DNA from 4 places in the Prauserella sediminis genome. Region 2 is predicted to be linked to each of the others. Evidence: riboswitches for the same ligand, from Rfam matches in the RefSeq annotation. Region 2 holds a riboswitch; each other region holds the start of a gene.
What was found. A riboswitch is a leader RNA that binds a small molecule or an ion and turns the genes downstream of it on or off. The one in region 2 is predicted to bind cobalamin.
Positions count from the first base shown of each region.

Region 1 (5,060 bases), on a different contig from region 2:
CGAGCTGTACCGGCTCGCATGGCACCGCGGGCTCAAGACCACATACTACCTGCGATCCACCGGGGCCACCCACGTCGAGAAGAGCACGCTGCGCGGCACGGACGGCAGGCTCAACGCCGTTCCGGCCGAGTTGCCGGCAGCACCGACGGGGCCTGCGGGACCGTCGTCGGCGGTGGACCCACCCGGCGCGTTTGCGGTCCCGGACGGCGCCTGCTCGGTCGACGACCCCGAGTGCGAGGCCTGCCAGTGACGGGCACGCGAGACCACAAGACACCGCACGTGACCACGGAAGCGATTCCATGACCGTCCAACCCACCTCCGCCGCGGCGATGACCGGACTCGGCGCGATCGACCGGGGCGCCGGTCGCGTCGACGTCGGCGAGAAGTCGATGATCAACGCCCGTGCCGACGTCAACCAGCTGCTGCCGATGAAGTACGGCTGGGCGTGGCAGAAGTACCTCGCCGGCTGTGCCAATCACTGGATGCCGACCGAGGTGTCGATGCAGGCCGACATGGCGCTGTGGAAGTCGCGCGACGGACTGACCGACGACGAGCGTCTGATGCTCACGCGCAACCTGGGATTCTTCGCCACGGCGGAATCACTGGTGGCCAACAACATCGTGCTCGCCGTGTACCGCCACATCACCAACCCCGAGTGCCGTCAGTACCTGCTGCGGCAGGCCTTCGAGGAGGCCGTGCACACGCACACGTTCCAGTACATCTGTGAGAGCCTCGGGCTCGACGAGGGCGAGCTGTTCAACGCCTACCGGGAGATCCCGTCGATCGCCGACAAGGACTCGTGGGCACTGCACTACACCCAGAACCTCGAGAATCCCGACTTCACGACCGGTACCCCCGAGGCCGACCAGGCGTTCCTGCGTGACCTCGTCGCCTTCTACGTGATCTTCGAAGGCATGTGGTTCTACACCGGTTTCGCGCAGATCCTGTCGCTGGGAAGGCGCAACAAGATGGTCGGCATCGCCGAGCAGTACCAGTACATCCTGCGTGACGAGTCGATCCACCTGAACTTCGGCATCGATTGCATCAACCAGATCAAGCTCGAGAACCCGCACCTGTGGAGCCCGGAGTTCCAGGAGGAAGTGCGGCAGATGCTGACCGAGGCGTGCGAGCTGGAGATCGCCTACGGCCGCGACACCATGCCCCGCGGCATCCTGGGGCTCAACGCCGAGCTGTGCGCGCAGTACATGCACTTCATCACCAACCGCCGGTGTGACCAACTGGGACTGCGACCGGTGTTCGCCGAGGTCGACAACCCGTTCCCGTGGCTGTCGGAGGCGATGGACCTGCAGAAGGAGAAGAACTTCTTCGAGACCAGAGTGATCGAGTACCAATCGGGCTCGACCCTCGACTGGGACTGACACCCGCCCGCGACCCGGGCCGGTCGCCCCGGTGTCCGGTCCGGGTCCGTCGGTGCACGCCGGACCGACGGGTCGTTGTGATCGACATCTCCGGCGCCGCCCGATGATCGGGAAAGCCGACGTCGTGCGCCGTGCCGGACCCGCGCGGGGCCCTTGCAAGTTCCCTCCGATGAGCCGTGCGGGCTTGTCATGGAGCTGACCACGACTAGCCTGATGGTGCTGGTGGTTCGTCCGTTCCCCATCACGACCCGGTCGCGTCGGGTTCGGACGAGGCAAGAGGGAACCCGGTGCGAATCCGGGACTGCCCCGCAGCGGTGAGTGGGAACGACAGCCGTCAGAAGCACTGGATGCGATCCGGGAAGCGACGGCCGGTAGGAATCCCGGCGTGCAGCGCCGGAAACGCCCGCGAGTCCGAAGACCTGCCACCGGTACGTGCGCCGCGGCGCACGTGGTCCGAGGTCTCGCGGGAGGACCTGACGGACGACCGGTTCGGTGGCGAGGTGTGCTGCTCTCCGGTCGGCGTGTCCTCCTCGAAGACCTCGGCGTCCGTATCGTCGAGCTCGCGAGGAGAGAGCCTTGACCGGCACCATCGGATCCACCGTCCTGGGATATCCCCGTATCGGGCCCAACCGGGAACTCAAACGTGCCCTGGAGAAGTACTGGTCGGCCGAGACCGACGAAGCCGATCTGCGTGACGTCGCGTGGAAACTCCGCGCCGACTCCTGGCACGCGCTGCACGACGCCGGGCTCGACTCGGTACCCGGCAACACGTTTTCCTACTACGACCAGGTCCTGGACACCGCCGTCACGGTCGGCGCGGTCCCGCGCCGCTACCGCGAGCTGGGCCTGAACCCGCTGGACACCTATTTCGCCATGGCACGCGGCGTGGAATCGACGCCGCCGCTGGAAATGACGAAGTGGTTCGACACCAACTATCACTACCTCGTTCCGGAGATCGGACCGGATACGACGTTCTCGCTGTCCGACCGGACACCGGTCGAACAGTTCCGCGAGGCCACCGAACTCGGCATCACCACGCGGCCCGTACTGGTGGGCCCGCTGACGTTTCTCCTGCTGTCCAAACCGGACGGTGAAGCGCCCGCTGCGTTCCGGCCACTGGACCGGCTCGACGATCTCGTCGACGTCTACGCCGAACTGCTCGCCGAGCTCCGGCGTGCCGGGACGGAATGGGTACAGCTCGACGAACCCGCGTTCGCGGCCGACCGCACCCAGACCGAGCTGGGCGCGCTGCGGGAAACCTACCGCCGGCTCGGCAGCCTGTCCGAGCGGCCGAAACTCCTCGTCGCGGGCTACTTCGGCGACCTCGGCGACGCACTGGACGTGCTGGCCTCCTCCCCCGTCGACGGTCTCGCGGTCGACCTCGTCACCGATCGCGCCACTGTCGACACGCTGCCGACGCTGACCGGCCTGCGGGACAAGACCCTGGTCGCCGGCCTCGTCGACGGCCGCAACGTCTGGCGCACCGACCTCGACAAGGCACTGGCCACGGCCGCGAGCCTCCTGGGCAGCGCCGACGAGCTCGCCGTCGGCACGTCCTGTTCGCTGCTGCACGTGCCCTACGACGTAGAACCGGAGGACATCGAGCCGCAGGTCAAATCGTGGCTGGCGTTCGCGGCACAGAAGGTGCGTGAAGTGGTCACGCTGGGCAGGGCATTGCGCGAAGGCCGGGACGCAGTGGCCACCGACCTCGGCGCCGCACGCGCTGCCGTCGCCGACCGCGCCACCGCGGATCGGGTACGCCACTCCGGCGTGCGATCGCGGGTGGCAGCACTGCGCCCGGAGGCCTCCCGGCGTGCCGACTATCCGGTGCGCCGGGATGCACAGGCCGCAGCGCTGGCGCTGCCCCCACTGCCCACCACGACGATCGGCTCGTTCCCGCAGACCACCGACGTCCGCAAGGCCCGTGCGCAGCTGCGCCGCGGCAGCATCGACGAGGCCGCCTACCGCCGGCGGATGCGCGAGGAGATCGAGCGGGTGATCCGCCTGCAGGAGGATCTCGGCCTGGATGTGCTCGTACACGGTGAGCCCGAGCGAGGCGACATGGTGCAGTACTTCTCCGAGTATCTGGAGGGCTTCGTCTCCACCCACCACGGCTGGGTGCAGTCCTACGGATCCCGGTGCGTGCGCCCGCCGATCCTGTTCGGCGACGTGTCCCGGCCGGAACCGATGACCGTCGACTGGACCACCTATGCCCAGGGACTCACGTCGAAGCCGGTGAAAGGAATGCTCACGGGCCCCGTCACGATCCTGGCCTGGTCGTTCGTGCGCAACGACCAGCCGCTCGGGGACACGGCCACACAGGTCGCGCTGGCAATCCGGGACGAGGTGCGCGACCTCGAAACGGCGGGGATCAGGGTGGTGCAGGTCGACGAGCCGGCCCTGCGGGAACTCCTGCCGTTGCGGGCCGCGCAGCAGCAGGAGTACCTGGACTGGGCCGTCGAGTCGTTCCGGCTCGCCACTACCGGAGTCACCGACAGCACCCAGATCCACACCCACCTGTGCTACTCGGAGTTCGGCGACGTCATCGACGCGATCGTCGCGCTCGACGCCGATGTGACGAGCATCGAGGCCGCTCGCTCGCGCATGGAGGTCCTCCGCGATCTGAGCGACGTCGGCTACGCCAAGGGCATCGGACCGGGCGTCTACGACATCCACTCCCCGCGAGTGCCCGAATCCTCCGAGATCACCGATCTGCTGCAGGCCGCGTTGGAGGCCGTGCCCGCCGAACGGCTGTGGGTCAACCCGGACTGCGGACTCAAGACCCGCGGTTACACCGAGGTCGAGCACGCGCTGCGGAACATGCTCGACGCGACCACGCGGGCACGCGCAACTCTGCGCTGACCACTGCAGCACCTGGGAGCACCTGTGTGGGGCCGCCGATCGGCGGCCCCACACCGCCGGTTGGACCGCACCCGACTTCACGTCGGACACGAGCACGGCGAGCTGCGCCGGCTCATCTCCACTCCTCGTCCGCGCCGACTTCGTGCCTTTCACGGGACTTATCCGCTCGTGGTTGCCGGCCCCGGCCCGGTCGGAGCAGCTGGCCTGATCGGGAGCTTGACCGACTGGTGTTCGCGCACCGGTCGTGTCTCATCACAGTCCTGCCGAATCTCCGCCCCTGGCCGGAATCACATCCGCTCCCACGCAAGAAGAGAACGCATGACCAGTGCGACCGATCTACGCGACGTGGTCGATGTCGTTTTCACCGGACTACCGGTGACCTGACCGCCACCGGCCGCGTGTACCGACCGGCTCCCACCCCGATGGACGACCTCGCCCACGGAAACCCCGACACGCTGGATACGAAGCCAACTAGGTGTATGAGGGCTGGACGTTGGTGACGCCGCCGCGAAGTCGAGATGCTGGCGGCCGTCCGCCGGCTCCGCTGTGCGGTCGGTGGTAGTTGTAGTGGATGTTCCAGACGGCGATCGCGGAAGAGCGGGCGTCCTCGCTATTGAACTCGCGGGCGTAGAGCAGTTCCTCGGCCAGGATTCGCTGGTAGCGCTCAACCTTGCCGTTGTGGCGCGGGGTGTACGGCTTCGTCTTCTGATGTCGCGTGCGCTGGCCGACGACCCGGGCGAAGTCACCGGAGCGGTAGCAGGCCCCCTTGTCGGTGACGACCCGGTGGATGTGTGTGATGCCGTGGGCGGCGAACCAGAC
Region 1 is NZ_JACIBS010000003.1:51,324-56,383, forward strand. Features, by position in the region: gene FB384_RS20720 (ribonucleoside-diphosphate reductase subunit alpha) at 1-250, shown strand, start outside; gene FB384_RS20725 (ribonucleotide-diphosphate reductase subunit beta) at 300-1,379, shown strand; cobalamin riboswitch at 1,596-1,811, shown strand; gene metE (5-methyltetrahydropteroyltriglutamate--homocysteine S-methyltransferase) at 1,956-4,241, shown strand; gene FB384_RS20735 (IS481 family transposase) at 4,713-5,060, opposite strand, start outside.
Region 1: linked by a shared signal. The riboswitch ahead of metE (5-methyltetrahydropteroyltriglutamate--homocysteine S-methyltransferase) and the one ahead of FB384_RS02230 (putative cobaltochelatase) in region 2 are both predicted to bind cobalamin.

Region 2 (5,060 bases):
CCACCGGCGCGTCGACCAGCCGCGCGACGTGCGCCGTCGAGGCGTAGCCGTCGGTGCCGAGCGCACCGTCGAACAGGCCCATCACGCCTTCGATCACCGCGACGTCGGCTCCGCTCGACCCGTGCTGCAGCAGCGGCACGACCCGGTGCTCCCCCTGCAGGAACGGGTCCAGATTGCGCGCGGGCCGCCCGGTGGCCATGGCGTGATAACTCGGGTCGATGAAATCGGGGCCGACCTTGTGCCCGGACACCGCGGTGCCGCGGGAACGGAGCGCCGCCATCAACCCGGTGGCGACGGTCGTCTTGCCGTGCCCCGAACCGGGCGCGGCGATGACGACGCGGGCTACCACTCGATGCCCCGCTGACCCTTTTGCCCGGCGTCCATCGGGTGCGTGACCTTCGACATCTCGGCGACCAGGTCGGCCGCCTCCACGAGTGGCTGCGGGGCGTTGCGGCCGGTGATCACCACGTGCTGCCGGCCGGGCCGGGTGCGCAGCGTCTCCACCACGTCGTCGACGTCGACCCAGCCCCAGTGCAGCGGGTAGGTGAACTCGTCGAGCACGTAGAAGTCGTGCGTCTCCTCGGCGAGCCTGCGCTTGATCTCCGCCCAACCCTCGCGGGCGTTCTCGGCGTGATCCTCGTCGGTGCCCTTCTTACGGGACCAGCTCCAGCCCTCGCCCATCTTGTGCCACTCGACGGGCCCGCCCTGGCCGGTCTCACCGAGCGTGCGCAGCGCGTTCTCCTCGCCCACCCGCCATTTGGCCGACTTGACGAACTGGAACACACCGATGTTCCAGCCCTGGTTCCACGCCCGCAGCGCCATGCCGAACGCCGCCGTGGACTTGCCCTTCATCGGTCCCGTGTGGACGGCCACGATGGGCCGGTTCCGCCGCTGCCGCGTCGTCAGTCCGTCGTCCGGCACCACGGCCGGCTTTCCCTGCGGCATCAGGCCGCCCTCCGTTTCACCTCGTCGGTCAGCTTCTCCGCAGCCACGTCCCCGACGGCCACGTGCTCCGCGCCGAGCCTGCCTGCGAGGGTCTTCGCCAGGCCGAGCCGCATGCGGCCGGTCTCACAGTCCATGACCACAGTGGATACTCCGGTGCGTGCCAGACCGTCCGCGGCGGTGTGCGCCCGCTCGAGCGCCTCGGGCCCGCTCGTCGCCCGCCCGTCGGTCACCACCACCAGCAGCGGCCGGCGATCGCCGTCGCGTAGCGCCTCGACCCGCAGCACCTCGGCGGCGCGGGTCAGCCCTTCGGCGAGCGGGGTGCGCCCACCGGTCGGCAGCTGCTCCAGCCGCGCGGCGGCGACGTCGACACTGCTGGTCGGCGGCAACGCCACCGCGGCCTCGGACGCGCGGAACGTGACCAGCCCGACCTTGTCACGCCGCTGGTAGGCGTCCAGCAGCAGCGACAGGACGGCGGTCTTCACCTCACGGATGCGGGCCTTCGACCCCATCGAGCCGGACGCGTCGACGCACAACAGGACGAGGTTGCCCTCCTTGCCCTCCCGCCGGGCGAACCGCAGGTCACGGGGCAGCACGACCGGGCCGGCACCGTCGGCGCGCGGGCCGCGCCGCGGCCGGTGCCGGGCCGCAGCGCGCAACGTGGCGACGAGGTGCGGCGATCCGCTGCGCGTGCCGTCGGGGCGGACGCCGACGATCCGGCCCCGCTCCCCTTCCGCGCGGGAACGCCTGCCGTCCGATCCCGCACCGGTGCCGTCGATGGTGAACAGCTTCGCGCGGTACGGGGTGTCCGTCCCGGCCCGCTGCTCCGTACGCGGTGCCGCGCCGTCCTCGCTCCCTGTGTCCGTATCGCCGGATCGCGGTTTCCGGTCACCCTGATGCGGGTTTCCGTCGACTTGTCCCGCGTCCTCGTTGTCCTGTCGCGGTCCTGGCGCGCCCCCTCCTGGGCCGTCGCCATCGGGGCCGTCGTCATCGGGGCCGTCCTCAGGGCCACCGTCGTCAGGGCCCTCCGGACCGCCGTCACCGCCGTCGTCAGAGCCGTCGCCGTCGGGGTCGGGGTCGGGGTCGTCCTCCGGTGGCTGGGCGTCCTGCAGGGCCTGTTCCAGCTGTTCGGAGTCGATACCGGGCGCGTCGAACGGGTTGCGCCTGCGGCGGTGCGGCAGGGCCAGCCGCGCCGCGACGCGGATGTCCTCTGTGGACACATCCGTGCGGCCGCACCAGGCCGCGTGCGCCGCGGCGGTGCGAGCCGTGACGATGTCGGCCCGCATGCCGTCGACCTCGAACGCGGCGCACACCTCGGCGATCTGCAGCAGCGCATCGTCGGTCAGCTCCACCGACGGCAACAGTTTGCGCGCCGCGGCGATCTCGGCGGCCAGCGCGGCGTCCTCGTCGGCATACCCCGCAGCGAAGGCGTCCGGATCGGATTCGTAGGCGAGCCGCCGTCGTACGACCTCGACCCGCTCGGCGGCGTCCCTGCTCGAGGAGACCTCGACGGTCAGCCCGAACCGGTCCAGCAGCTGCGGCCGCAGTTCGCCTTCCTCGGGGTTCATCGTTCCGATGAGGACGAACCGCGCCGCGTGCGACACGGACGCGCCCTCCCGTTCGACGGTCACCCGGCCCATCGCCGCCGCGTCGAGCAGCGTGTCGACCAGGTGGTCGTGCAGCAGGTTGACCTCGTCGACGTAGAGCATCCCGCGGTGCGCGCCCGCCAGTAGGCCGGGCTGGAAGTCGGTGACACCGTCGCGCAGCGCACGTTCCAGGTCGAGCGAACCGACGACCCGCTCCTCGGCGGCGCCGACGGGCAGTTCCACCAGCCGCGCGGGCCGCTGGGACGAGGAGACCGTCCGGTGTGGACCGTCCGGGCACGAGGGGTCGGGTGCCGCCGGGTCGCACGAGAACCGGCACCCGTCGACGACGTCCACATCGGGCAGCAGCCCCGCGAGAGCGCGCACCATGGTGGATTTCGCCGTGCCCTTCTCCCCGCGCACCAGCACCCCGCCGATCGAGGGTGAGATGGTGCACAGCAGGAGCGCCAGGCGCAGTTCGCCCATTCCGACGACTGCCGTGAACGGGTACGGCCGCATGCAGACTCCCTTGCTCGACGGCGGGTTTCCACGCCCACCGGGTTTCACACCACGCAAGCACTCCGCGGCCACCGAAGCTCTGACTTCCCGGCCTTCCGGCCGGTCACAGTGGCGGGACCGTCCCGGATTCGCACCGGGTTCCACGGCGACCGCTTCGGTGGGCATCATCGCACATGTTCCACCGCCCTCGGGTGTTCGCCGCAACACAACTACCGTGACCAGACGTGACAATCACCGTGGTGGGTATCGGCGCGGACGGCTGGCAGGCACTGCCACCGGCTTCCCGCGCGGAGCTCGAGACGTGCGACGTGCTGCTCGGCGGGCCCCGGCAGCTGGACCTGGTCCCCGACGGCCCGTACGAGAAACGGCCGTGGCCCAGTCCGCTGCTGCCCGCGCTCGACGACGTCCTCGCGGAACTGGCCGGGCGGCGCGTCGGCGTGCTCGCCAGCGGGGATCCGCTGCTGTCGGGCATCGGCGGCACGTTGATCCGCAGGCTCGGCGCCGACGCCGTGCGGATCGTCCCCGCGGTGTCGTCGGTCACCCTCGCCCGCGCGCGGCTGGGCTGGACCGCCGAGGAGACCGACGTCGTCAGCGCCGTCGGCCGGGACGCCCGCAAGGTGCTCCGCGCGCTGGCTCCCGGCAGGCGGTTGCTCGTGCTCAGTTCCGGCGCCGACACCCCGGCGACCCTTGCCGCCCTCCTGGCCGATCACGGCTTCGGGGACAGCACCCTGACCGTCCTGGAGAACCTGGGCTCGGCCGAGGAACGCCGCCTCGACGGCACCGCACGCGACTGGCCGCACCCACCCGGCGCGCCGCTCAACGTCGTCGCGATCACCTGCGCCGGAGCGGCGTACTCGCTGCTGGCGGGACTGCCCGACGAGGCGTTCGACCACGACGGCCAGCTCACCAAGCGCGACCTACGGGCCAGCGCACTCGCCCGGCTCGCCCCGACGCCCGGGGAACTGCTGTGGGACGTCGGCGCCGGTGCGGGCAGCGTCGCGGTCGAATGGTGCCGCGCGCACCCCGCCAACCGGGCCGTGGCCGTGGAATCCCGCCCCGAACGGGCCGAGCGCATCGCCCGTAACGCAGCCGGCCTGGGTGTCCCGGACATCGAGGTCGTCACCGGCAGCGCCCCGGACGCCCTCGCCGGTCTGGACACCCCCGACGCGGTGTTCGTCGGCGGCGGTGTCGCGGGCGTCGGCGTGCTGACCGCCTGCTGGGATGCCCTCCGCTCCGGCGGCAGACTGGTGGCCCACGGCGTGACGCTCGAGGCCGAACAGGCACTGGCGGCCCGGTACGCCGACCGCGGCGGCGAACTGACCAGGATCTCCGTCGAACGCGCCGCACCGCTGGGCGGCCTGACCGGGTGGAGCCCCGCCCGCGCTGTAACGCAATGGAGTGTGAGGAAGCCGTGACCGTCCATTTCATCGGCGCCGGACCGGGTGCCGCCGACCTGATCACCGTCCGCGGGCAGCAGCTGCTCGCGAGCTGCGGCGTCTGCCTCTACCCGGGCAGCCTCACGCCGACCGACCTGCTCGCCCACTGTCCTGACGGCGCCACCCTGGTCGACACCGCCGACCTGACACTCGACGACATCATCGGCGAACTGGTCGCCGCGCACGAGTCGGGTCACGACGTCGCGCGGCTGTGTTCCGGTGATCCCGCCGTCTACAGCGCGGTCGCCGAGCAGATGCGCAGGCTCGACGCGGCGGGCGTGCCCTACGACGTCACCCCGGGAGTGCCCGCCTTCTCCGCGGCCGCCGCCGTGCTGGGCCGCGAGCTGACGGTGCCGACCGTCGGGCAGAGCCTCATCCTCACCCGTGCGCAGGCCCGGTCCACATCGATGCCCGAGGGTGAGGAACTGGCGACGCTGGGCGCGTCCGGGGCGACCCTGGCCCTGCACCTGGCGGTCAACCGCGTCGAGCAGGTGGTCGACGAGCTGCTGCCGCACTACGGGCCCGGTTGCCCCGCCGCCGTGGTCGCGAAGGCGACCCAGCCGGGTGAAACGGTGCTGCG
Region 2 is NZ_JACIBS010000001.1:494,229-499,288, forward strand. Features, by position in the region: gene FB384_RS02220 (cobyrinate a,c-diamide synthase) at 1-349, opposite strand, end outside; gene cobO (cob(I)yrinic acid a,c-diamide adenosyltransferase) at 343-945, opposite strand; gene FB384_RS02230 (putative cobaltochelatase) at 945-3,044, opposite strand; adenosylcobalamin (AdoCbl) riboswitch at 3,109-3,197, opposite strand; gene cbiE (precorrin-6y C5,15-methyltransferase (decarboxylating) subunit CbiE) at 3,269-4,459, shown strand; gene cobM (precorrin-4 C(11)-methyltransferase) at 4,456-5,060, shown strand, end outside.

Region 3 (3,736 bases), on a different contig from region 2:
CGTTTCGGGATGCCGTAGGCCTCGCGCAGTTGCCGTACAAGGTTGGCGGCACGCTCGACCATCGCCGAGTGTTCGGCCCCGTCCCAGCGTTCGAGTGCGCCCTCTACGAGGTCGCACAGCTCGACGCCAATCGAGTTGGCGTTCGTGCCGTCGTGCCATCCTCCGCTGCCGCCAATGCTTTTCCGTGCGTCGCCGCCAGTCACGGCCGCAAACTCGCACCCAAGCATCGAAAACCCAGACGGGCGAACCAGCGAACACGCACGTCACAAGGGTGGGCCGGGTCGGACTTGAACCGACGGCCAAAGGATTATGAGGCATCCGGCAACCGTCGCACAGCGCCCTTACCAGCGGAAACGCTCACACGAGACGTCACGATGGGTGCAAACGAGGCACCATGGCGAACCATTTCGCACCCAAACTCGCACCCATCCGGCGACGCTGTGACCTCTAACCTCCGCCAACGTGTCTGGTTCCACCGGTTCTGCACCGCCCCGTCCCCTGAGACGACCGAAGCTGGACCGTCCGATCAATGACGGCGAGAAGTTTGAGGCGAGGGTTTCACGCCCACATCTCGGCTCTCGTGGCGGTCACCGCAGGTCGTAGACGGTGGCTCCGCCGATGGTGGTCCCCTCGAAGTTGGCCTCCACCCAGGAGCTGATCTCGCTGCCGGAGCCGCTGCGACCAGGGCCACCGCCGGGGCCACCCATGCCACCGCCCATACCGCATTCGCTCACGAAGTAGGCGATCCGTCCTTCCGACACCCACTGCTTGAACTGAGCGAGCGTCGGTGCGGGGTCGCCGCCGTTGAATCCGCCGATGGCCATCACCGGACGTCCGGAGGCGAGCTGCAGACTTCCCTGCCCTTGTGCTCCCATGGCAGCCGCGGCCCAGTCTGTGTCGGTGTCCTGTAGCGCCGCGGTGAGCTCGGCGCTGACCGTTCCCGTGCCGGGGCCTCCCTGGCCGCCCTGGCGGCCCATCGGGTCGGTGCCGTCGCCGGAGGGGTCGGACATCGGCAGTGAGCCGGTGTGCGGAACCGACGCTGTCGTCTGCGCGTAGGCGCCGGTCGCCGACAGTCCCGCCAACGCGGTTACCACGGCGACCACGACGGCGGCCTTCCGGAATCGGTGCACCCCGACCGCGATCGCCGTCGCGGCGAGGACGCCGAGGGCCAGCACGATCCACCGCAACGCGGGCAGCCAGTCCAGGGTCCACTCGAGCAGTACAAACGCCCACGTCGTCCGGCCGCGAGTGCCGCTACGACACGCCCATCTTGGGTGATGCAGAAGTGTGGATCACAAGATGTAGTATTGCTTCCGCTGGTGGTCCACGGAGTCTGCAATAGCCTTCGTGGGGCAAGAGGGAACCTGGTGCGAATCCGGGACTGCCCCGCAGCGGTGAGTGGGAACGACAGCCGTCAGAAGCACTGGACACCACAGGGGTCCGGGAAGCGATGGCCGGTAGGTCGGCACACGGTGCCGGTGCCCGCGAGTCCGAAGACCTGCCATCGGCGCGCGCACACCCGTGCGCGCTGTCCCGGGCCTCGCGGGAGGGCTGACGCGGACGACGAACAACGGCAGCGATCCGTGCTCCGATTCGTCGCACGTTCAGCTGCTCGCGAGCGCCGTCCACGACCTCGCGAGGAGAGAGTGACGTGCCTCAACGTGCCACCGCCGTGTCCCCCACCGCACCGGAATCGCCGCCGGCCGTTCGACACCGGCCACGCCACGAGCCGCCGTCCGACGGCGCCACCGGATCGGACCCGGCTCTCGCTCCCCGTCTGACGATCACCGATGCGGCCGGCGAAACCCGCCCACTCGACTGGACGCGCGTGTGCACGCTGGTCGAACAGGCGAGCTCTGGCCTGTCCGATGTGGATGCTCCGGCCGTGCTGCAGGAGCTGCGGCGCGGTCTCTACGACGGGATGACCACGGCCGAGCTCGACCAAGCCCTCGTCATGGCCGCACGCACCTTCGTCGAGCGCGCCCCCGAGTACTCGCGCGTCAGCGCGCGCCTGCTGCTGGACACGCTGCGGCGCGAAGCGCTGTCGTTCGTCGCAGGCGAACCGGCCGCGGCGGATCAGGAACAGATCCGTGGCCGCTACCCCGCCTACTTCGCGGACTACGTGCGGCGCGGCGTCGAACTCGAGGCGCTCGATCCCGAGCTGGCCACGTTCGACCTGGAACGCCTCGGCGCCGCGCTCGACGCGGATCGGGACCTCGAGTTCGACTTCCTCGGACTACAGACGCTCTACGACCGCTACCTCCTGCACCACGACGGCACCCGGTTCGAACTGCCGCAGGCGTTCTTCATGCGCGTCGCGATGGGACTCGCGCTGCGCGAGGACGACCGGGAAGCGAGGGCGGTCGAGTTCTACCTGCTGCTGTCGTCGTTCGATTTCATGTGCTCGACGCCGACACTGTTCAACGCGGGCACCACCCGTCCGCAACTCTCGTCGTGCTTCCTGACGACCGTGAACGACGACCTGGACTCGATCTTCCAGGCGTACCGCAACAACGCGCTGCTCGCGAAGTATTCGGGCGGGCTCGGCAACGACTGGACCCCGGTACGCGGCCTGGGCGCTCACATCAAGGGCACCAACGGGACCTCACAGGGCCTGGTTCCGTTCCTGAAGATCGCGGGCGACACCGCGGTCGCGGTCAACCAGGGCGGTAAACGCAAGGGTGCGGCGTGCGCCTACCTGGAGACCTGGCACATCGACATCGACGAGTTCCTGGAACTGCGCAAGAACACCGGCGACGACCGGCGGCGCACGCACGACATGAACACCGCGAACTGGGTGCCGGACGAGTTCCTGCGCCGCGTCGAGGCCGACGCCGAGTGGACGCTGTTCTCCCCTGACGAAACGCCCGACCTGCACGAGGTCTACGGAATCGAGTTCGACGAACGCTACCGCGCCTACGAGGCCGCAGCCGATCGCGGCGAGGTGGCGGTGTTCCGCCGCGTGCGCGCAGTGGAACTGTGGCGCCGGATGCTGACGATGCTCTTCGAGACCGGACATCCCTGGATCACGTTCAAGGATCCGTGCAACCTCCGCTCCCCGCAGCAACACGCCGGAGTGGTGCACTCGTCCAACCTGTGCACCGAGATCACCCTCAACACGACTGCCGACGAGGTCGCCGTCTGCAACCTCGGCTCGATCAACCTCGCCGCGCACGTCACCGCCGACGGCCTCGACCGCGCCAGGTTGGAGCACACGACCCGCACGGCGGTGCGCATGCTCGACAACGTCATCGACATCAACTTCTACACGATTCCCGAGGCCAGCCGGTCGAATCTGAAACACCGCCCGATCGGGCTCGGGCTCATGGGATACGCCGATGCGCTGTTCCGGCAACGGATCCCGATGTCCTCGCCGGAAGCGGTGACCTTCGCCGACCACAGTACGGAGCTGATCTCGTATCACGCGATCGCAGCCTCGGCCGAACTGGCGGCGGAGCGCGGCCGTTACGAGTCCTTCGAAGGATCGTTGTGGAGCCGAGGGATCCTGCCGCTCGACTCGCTGCGCCTGCTTGAGGACGCCCGTGGCGGCGACGTCCAGCTCGACCATTCGTCCACTCTGGACTGGGACACGCTGCGAGATCGCGTGCGCGAACAGGGGATGCGCAACTCGAACGTCATGGCCGTCGCGCCGACGGCGACGATCTCCAACATCTGCGGCGTCGCCCAGTCGATCGAACCGCTCTACCGGAACCTCTACGTCAAGGCGAACATGTCC
Region 3 is NZ_JACIBS010000003.1:47,319-51,054, forward strand. Features, by position in the region: gene FB384_RS20710 (peptidoglycan recognition protein family protein) at 1-203, opposite strand, end outside; gene FB384_RS20715 (mannosyltransferase YkcB-related protein) at 588-1,187, opposite strand; cobalamin riboswitch at 1,304-1,520, shown strand; gene FB384_RS20720 (ribonucleoside-diphosphate reductase subunit alpha) at 1,778-3,736, shown strand, end outside.
Region 3: linked by a shared signal. The riboswitch ahead of FB384_RS20720 (ribonucleoside-diphosphate reductase subunit alpha) and the one ahead of FB384_RS02230 (putative cobaltochelatase) in region 2 are both predicted to bind cobalamin.

Region 4 (5,060 bases), on a different contig from region 2:
CCGCGATCATCCGCTGAGCAGGGTTCCCGACAACGCCCGCAAAGGCATCGCCTCCCTCGCCGTGGTCATCGCCGGCTTCGGGTTCTTCACCCCGACGATGGCGACGGGCGGACAGGTCGCGGGCGCGTTCGGCTTCCCGACGTTCCTCGTACTGGCGCTGATCTCGGCGCTCGTGCTGGCCGGCTACATCGCGACCCTGGGCATCGCCGCCGCCCGCACCGGTCTCACCACCGTGTTGCTGGCACGGCTCGCGCTCGGCAAAGCCGGCGGCAAATGGGCCTCGCTCCTGCTCGGCGGCACCCAGATCGGCTGGTACGGCATCACGGTCGGTGTGCTCGCCACCCTGTTGGGCGGTGCGTTCGACCTGTCGGTGACCTGGCCACTCGTGCTGGTCGGCGGAATCGCCATGGCCGTGACGGCCTACACCGGGTTTCGCGGCATCGAGCTGCTGTCGTGGATCTCCGTACCGCTCATGACGGCGCTGTGCCTCTGGGTCGCGATCTCGGCGGTCGGCGAGGCGGGCGGGTGGGACGCCGTGGTGTCCTACGAGGGGACGGGAGCGATCAGCGCAGGCACGGCGCTGACCATGATGATCGGCACGTTCGTCAGCGGTGGTTCGCAGATCGGCAACTGGACGCGGTTCGCCCCGGGCAGCACGCTCGCCTTCGCGATGACGGCCGGAACGATGCTGCTGGTCCAGTTCGGACTCCTCGCCTTCGGCGGGCTGGGAGCGATCGGCTACGGCGAACCGGACTTCGCGAACGTGCTCCTCGGGCTCGGTTCGACAGGTCTGGCGGTCCTGCTCATCGTGACGAATCTGTGGACCACCAACGACAACACGGCGTACGCGTTCGGCGTCGCGGGTGCCGAGCTGTTCGGCAAACCCGACAAGCGGCCGTTCATCGTCGGTGGCGTGGCCATCGGCATCGGGATGGCACTCACCGGTATCGACGAGGCGATCACGTCCTTCCTCACGCTGCTCGGAGTGTTCGTTCCCCCGCTGGGCGGAGTGCTGATCGGCATGTTCCTGTTCGCGTGGCGACGCCGCGATCCCGGCACCGCGGTCGAGGACGTCCCGCTCGTGGTGTGGCCCGGACTGCTCGCCTATGTCGGCGGCACGGCCGCAGCACTGGTCGGATCACTGTTCGACGTGGGGATCCCTGCGGTACAGGGCATCGCCGTCGCTTTCGCCCTCGTCGTCGCGTTCACGGCCGCGCTCGGCCGCCGGCCGGCGACGGCGGACTGACCCGCACCGCGGCAGACGATGCCCGGCCCGCCGTGGTGCCGGGCATCGTCGGTCACGGGCGTTACGGCAACGGCCTGCCGGCCGACTCCGGTCCGGCCGCCGCGTTCCGCAGCATCGCGAGCGCGTCCGCATGGGCACGAGACCCCGCCGTCGCCGCGGCGGTCGTCGTCACGTCGGCGTCGAGCGCCGCGGTGACCTGCAGCGTCTCCTCGATCCCCGCATCACCCAGCTGTGTGCGGATCCGCGTCGACGCCGCGGCGCCCGACGTCGCCACCCGGAACGCCTCGGTCGCCCACGTCCACCGGTCACGGCGGGCCCGCTCACGCAGCGGCGGCCGCCGCCACAACGCGGGCTCGTCCACCTGGATCTCGCGAATGCCGGCCGCTTCCAGGTCTCGCACCTCGTCGCGCAGCGCGAGCGCCAGCTGCGCCGCCGTGTCGAGCACCGGGACGTCGTCGCGTACGAACATCCCCGCGATCGCCGTCGCCGGACCGGGCAACACGCCTTTCACCGCAGCCGTGGTCAGCCGCTGGGCGGTCGTGACCCACTCGACCGTCATGGGCGCCGCCCTACTCACGTCACCCACCACGATCGGTGGCCGGACACAGTAGGCGCCGCTGTGCTGCACCCACGCGTGTTCGGGGGTCACGACGCCGCGCAGCCGCTGCGCGACGAAACACACCAGGTCGTCGTAGCGCCGCTGGTCGGCCGAGGGCGCTGCGAGGTCTGCCGCGTGCGGTCCGAGCACTTCCTGCAGGCGCACCACGTCGTGCAGGCCCGCGCGCATCCGTTCGGCGTACGACTCGTCGCCGCCGCTGTCGGTGCGCGCCCGCCGGTCGACGGCCGCCACGAGCGGGTCGATCGGTTCGTCCGACCCGCGGTTACGGTCTTGCGCCGCGCGCCGGTCGGCGTACGCGGCGCGCCGGAGATGCGCAGGCCGCAGGGTGGCCAGCCGCGCCCGGACGCGCCGGTCGGTAGGCGGGTTCGCACCGCGGTGGGCGAGGATCTCCCGGGTGCGGGTCAGCTCGGCTGCGGCGGTGTCGGGGCCGCGGCGCAACGCCGTGGCCAGCGCCACCACCTCCCGCACCTTCTGCGAGGCGAACGCGAGCCACGGCGCGACCTGCGGGTCCAGCGCGGTCTCCCGGTCGAGGTCGTACGGCACGTGCAGCAGCGAGCACGATGTGCCCACCACGACCTCCCGTGCCGAACCGAGCAGCGTGGCCGCCGTGACCAGCGCCGTGTCGAGGTCGGTGCGCCACACGTTGCGCCCGTCGACCAGCCCGGCCACGAGCGTCTTGTCCGACAGGCCCGGCGCGGCGACGACCGTGTTCGCCGTGGACGTCTCCGACACGAGGTCGACCGCGACGCCCTCGACGGGTGTGGCGGCGAGGGCGCCGAGTGCCGGCCCCGGGTCGCCGTACGGCACGGCGGCCAACAGGGCCGGGCGCCGCGTCCGGGCGCCCAGGACGTCGTAGGCGTCCCGCAGGGCGTCACGGTCGGCGGCGGTGCGGTCGGCGGCGAACGCCGGTTCGTCGAGCTGCACCCAGTCGGCTCCAGCCGCCTGCAACTCGCCGAGCACCCAGGCGTACACCCCGAGCAGTTCGCCGAGGCGATCGAGGGGCCGGAAACCGGGCGGCGACCCCGGCTCCGGGGCGCACAGCAGCAGGAACGTCACGGGGCCGAGCAGCACCGGCCGGGTGTGCACGCCGAGCCGCAACGCCTCGAGATAGTCCCGCACCGGGGTTCGGTCGGCGAACGTGAGCGGGGTGTCCGGACCGATCTCCGGCACCAGGTGGTGGTAGGACGTGCCGAACCAGGACGCGGTGGCCAACGGTGACACCGAGTCGGTGCCCCGTGCCATGGCGAAGTACGTGTCCAACGGGCCGAGGCCGAGCGCACGGAACCGCTCGGGCACGGCACCGGCCATCACGGCCGTGTCGAGGACGTGGTCGTAGTACGAGAAGGTGCCGCCCGGCACCGAGTCGAGCCCCGCGGCGGACAGCTCCCGCCACGTGCGCGCCCGCAGTTCCCGGGCGACGGCACGGAGTTCGGACTCGTCCGCGCGGTGGGTCCAGTAACGTTCGAGCGCCCGCGGCAGCTCCCTGCCGGGGCCGATGCGGGGATATCCCAGGACGGTGGAACCGATGATGCCGGTCAATGCTCTCTCCTCGCGAGCTCGTCGACACGGGTGCCGACGGTCCCGCCGGAGGGGCGCACGCCGATCGGGGCACACACCCCGGCCCGTCCGCCCGGTCCACCCGCGAGACCTCGGACCCGCGCGCACCGGGTGGTGCGCGCGCCGGTGGCAGGTCTTCGGACTCGCGGGCACTCCCGGCCTGGGCCGGAGGTCCTACTGGCCGTCGCTTCCCGGACCCGGGGTCCAGTGCTGTTGACGGCGGTCGTTCCCGCTCACCGCTGCGGGGCAGTCCCGGATTCGCACCGGGTTCCCTCTTGCCTCACCCGGCAGGCCCGTGCGGGCCCGGCGCGGGTGAACCACCAGCACGGCCACCCTAGCCTCCCGCGGCCCGCCGTCGCGCCCGGCGACGACGCGGTGAAGACCGCTCGCCCACCCCGGGATCGGCGCCGGCCTGCATCGTTGCCGCGGGTGGAGACCTCGCTCACAGGCCGGCGCCGGCCGTCACCGGAACGCCGAGTGGCCCGTCAGGGTCTGCCCGATGACGAGCTGGTGCACCTCCGACGTGCCCTCGTAGGTCAGCACCGATTCGAGATTGTTGGCGTGCCGCAGGACCGGGTATTCGAGGCTGATGCCGTTGGCACCGAGCAGCGTCCGGCATTCCCGCGCGATCGCGATGGCCTCCCGCACGTTGTTCAGCTTGCCGGTGCTGACCTGCTCGGACGTGAGCGTGCCGGCATCCTTGAGCTTTCCGAGGTGCAGCGCCAGCAGCATTCCCTTGCCGAGCTCGAGGCTCATGTCGGCGAGTTTGAGCTGGGTGGCCTGGTAGGAGGCCAGGGGTTTGCCGAAGATGTCGCGTTCCTGCGCGTAGGCGATCGCGGTCTCGAGGCAGTCCCGGGCCGCGCCGAGTGCGCCGAACACGATGCCGTAGCGGGCCTCGTTCAGGCACGACAGTGGTCCGGACAGGCCGCGCGCCTCCGGCAGCATGGCGGACGCGGGCAGCCGGACGTCCTCCAGCACGAGCTCACTGGTCACCGAAGCCCGCAGCGACAGCTTCTTCGTGATCTCCGGAGCCGAGAATCCGGGTGTGTCCGTGGGCACGACGAAGCCCCGGATCTTGTCGTCGGTCTGCGCCCACACCACGGCCACGTCGGCCACGGAACCGTTGGTGATCCACATCTTCGTGCCGTTGAGCACCCAGTCTTCCCCGTCACGGCGCGCGTAGGTCCGCATCTCGCCGGGGTTCGACCCGAAATCGGGCTCGGTCAGGCCGAAGCACCCGATCGCCTCCCCCGCGGCCATCCGCGGCAGCCACTCCTGCTTCTGTTCCTCCGAGCCCCAGCGCCAGATCGCGTACATCGCGAGCGACCCCTGCACCGACACGAGACTCCGCAGTCCCGAATCGGCGGCCTCGAGCTCCATACAGGCCAGGCCGTAGGCCGTCGCCGTGGTACCGGCGCAGCCGTACCCCTCGAGATGCATGCCGAGCACACCGAGCTTGCCGAGTTCGCGGGCCAGGTCGCGCGCAGGGATCGACGCGCTGTCGAACCAGTCCGCCAGGTGCGGGCGGATCCGGTCAGCGGTGAACGCCCGCACCGTGTCGCGGATCGCCCTGTCGTCCTCGCCGATCAGGTCCTCGGTGCCGAACAGGCCGAGCGGTGTCTGTGTGCCGGGCATGGC
Region 4 is NZ_JACIBS010000006.1:37,498-42,557, forward strand. Features, by position in the region: gene FB384_RS22710 (cytosine permease) at 1-1,246, shown strand, start outside; gene metE (5-methyltetrahydropteroyltriglutamate--homocysteine S-methyltransferase) at 1,308-3,404, opposite strand; cobalamin riboswitch at 3,534-3,759, opposite strand; gene FB384_RS22720 (acyl-CoA dehydrogenase family protein) at 3,885-5,057, opposite strand.
Region 4: linked by a shared signal. The riboswitch ahead of metE (5-methyltetrahydropteroyltriglutamate--homocysteine S-methyltransferase) and the one ahead of FB384_RS02230 (putative cobaltochelatase) in region 2 are both predicted to bind cobalamin.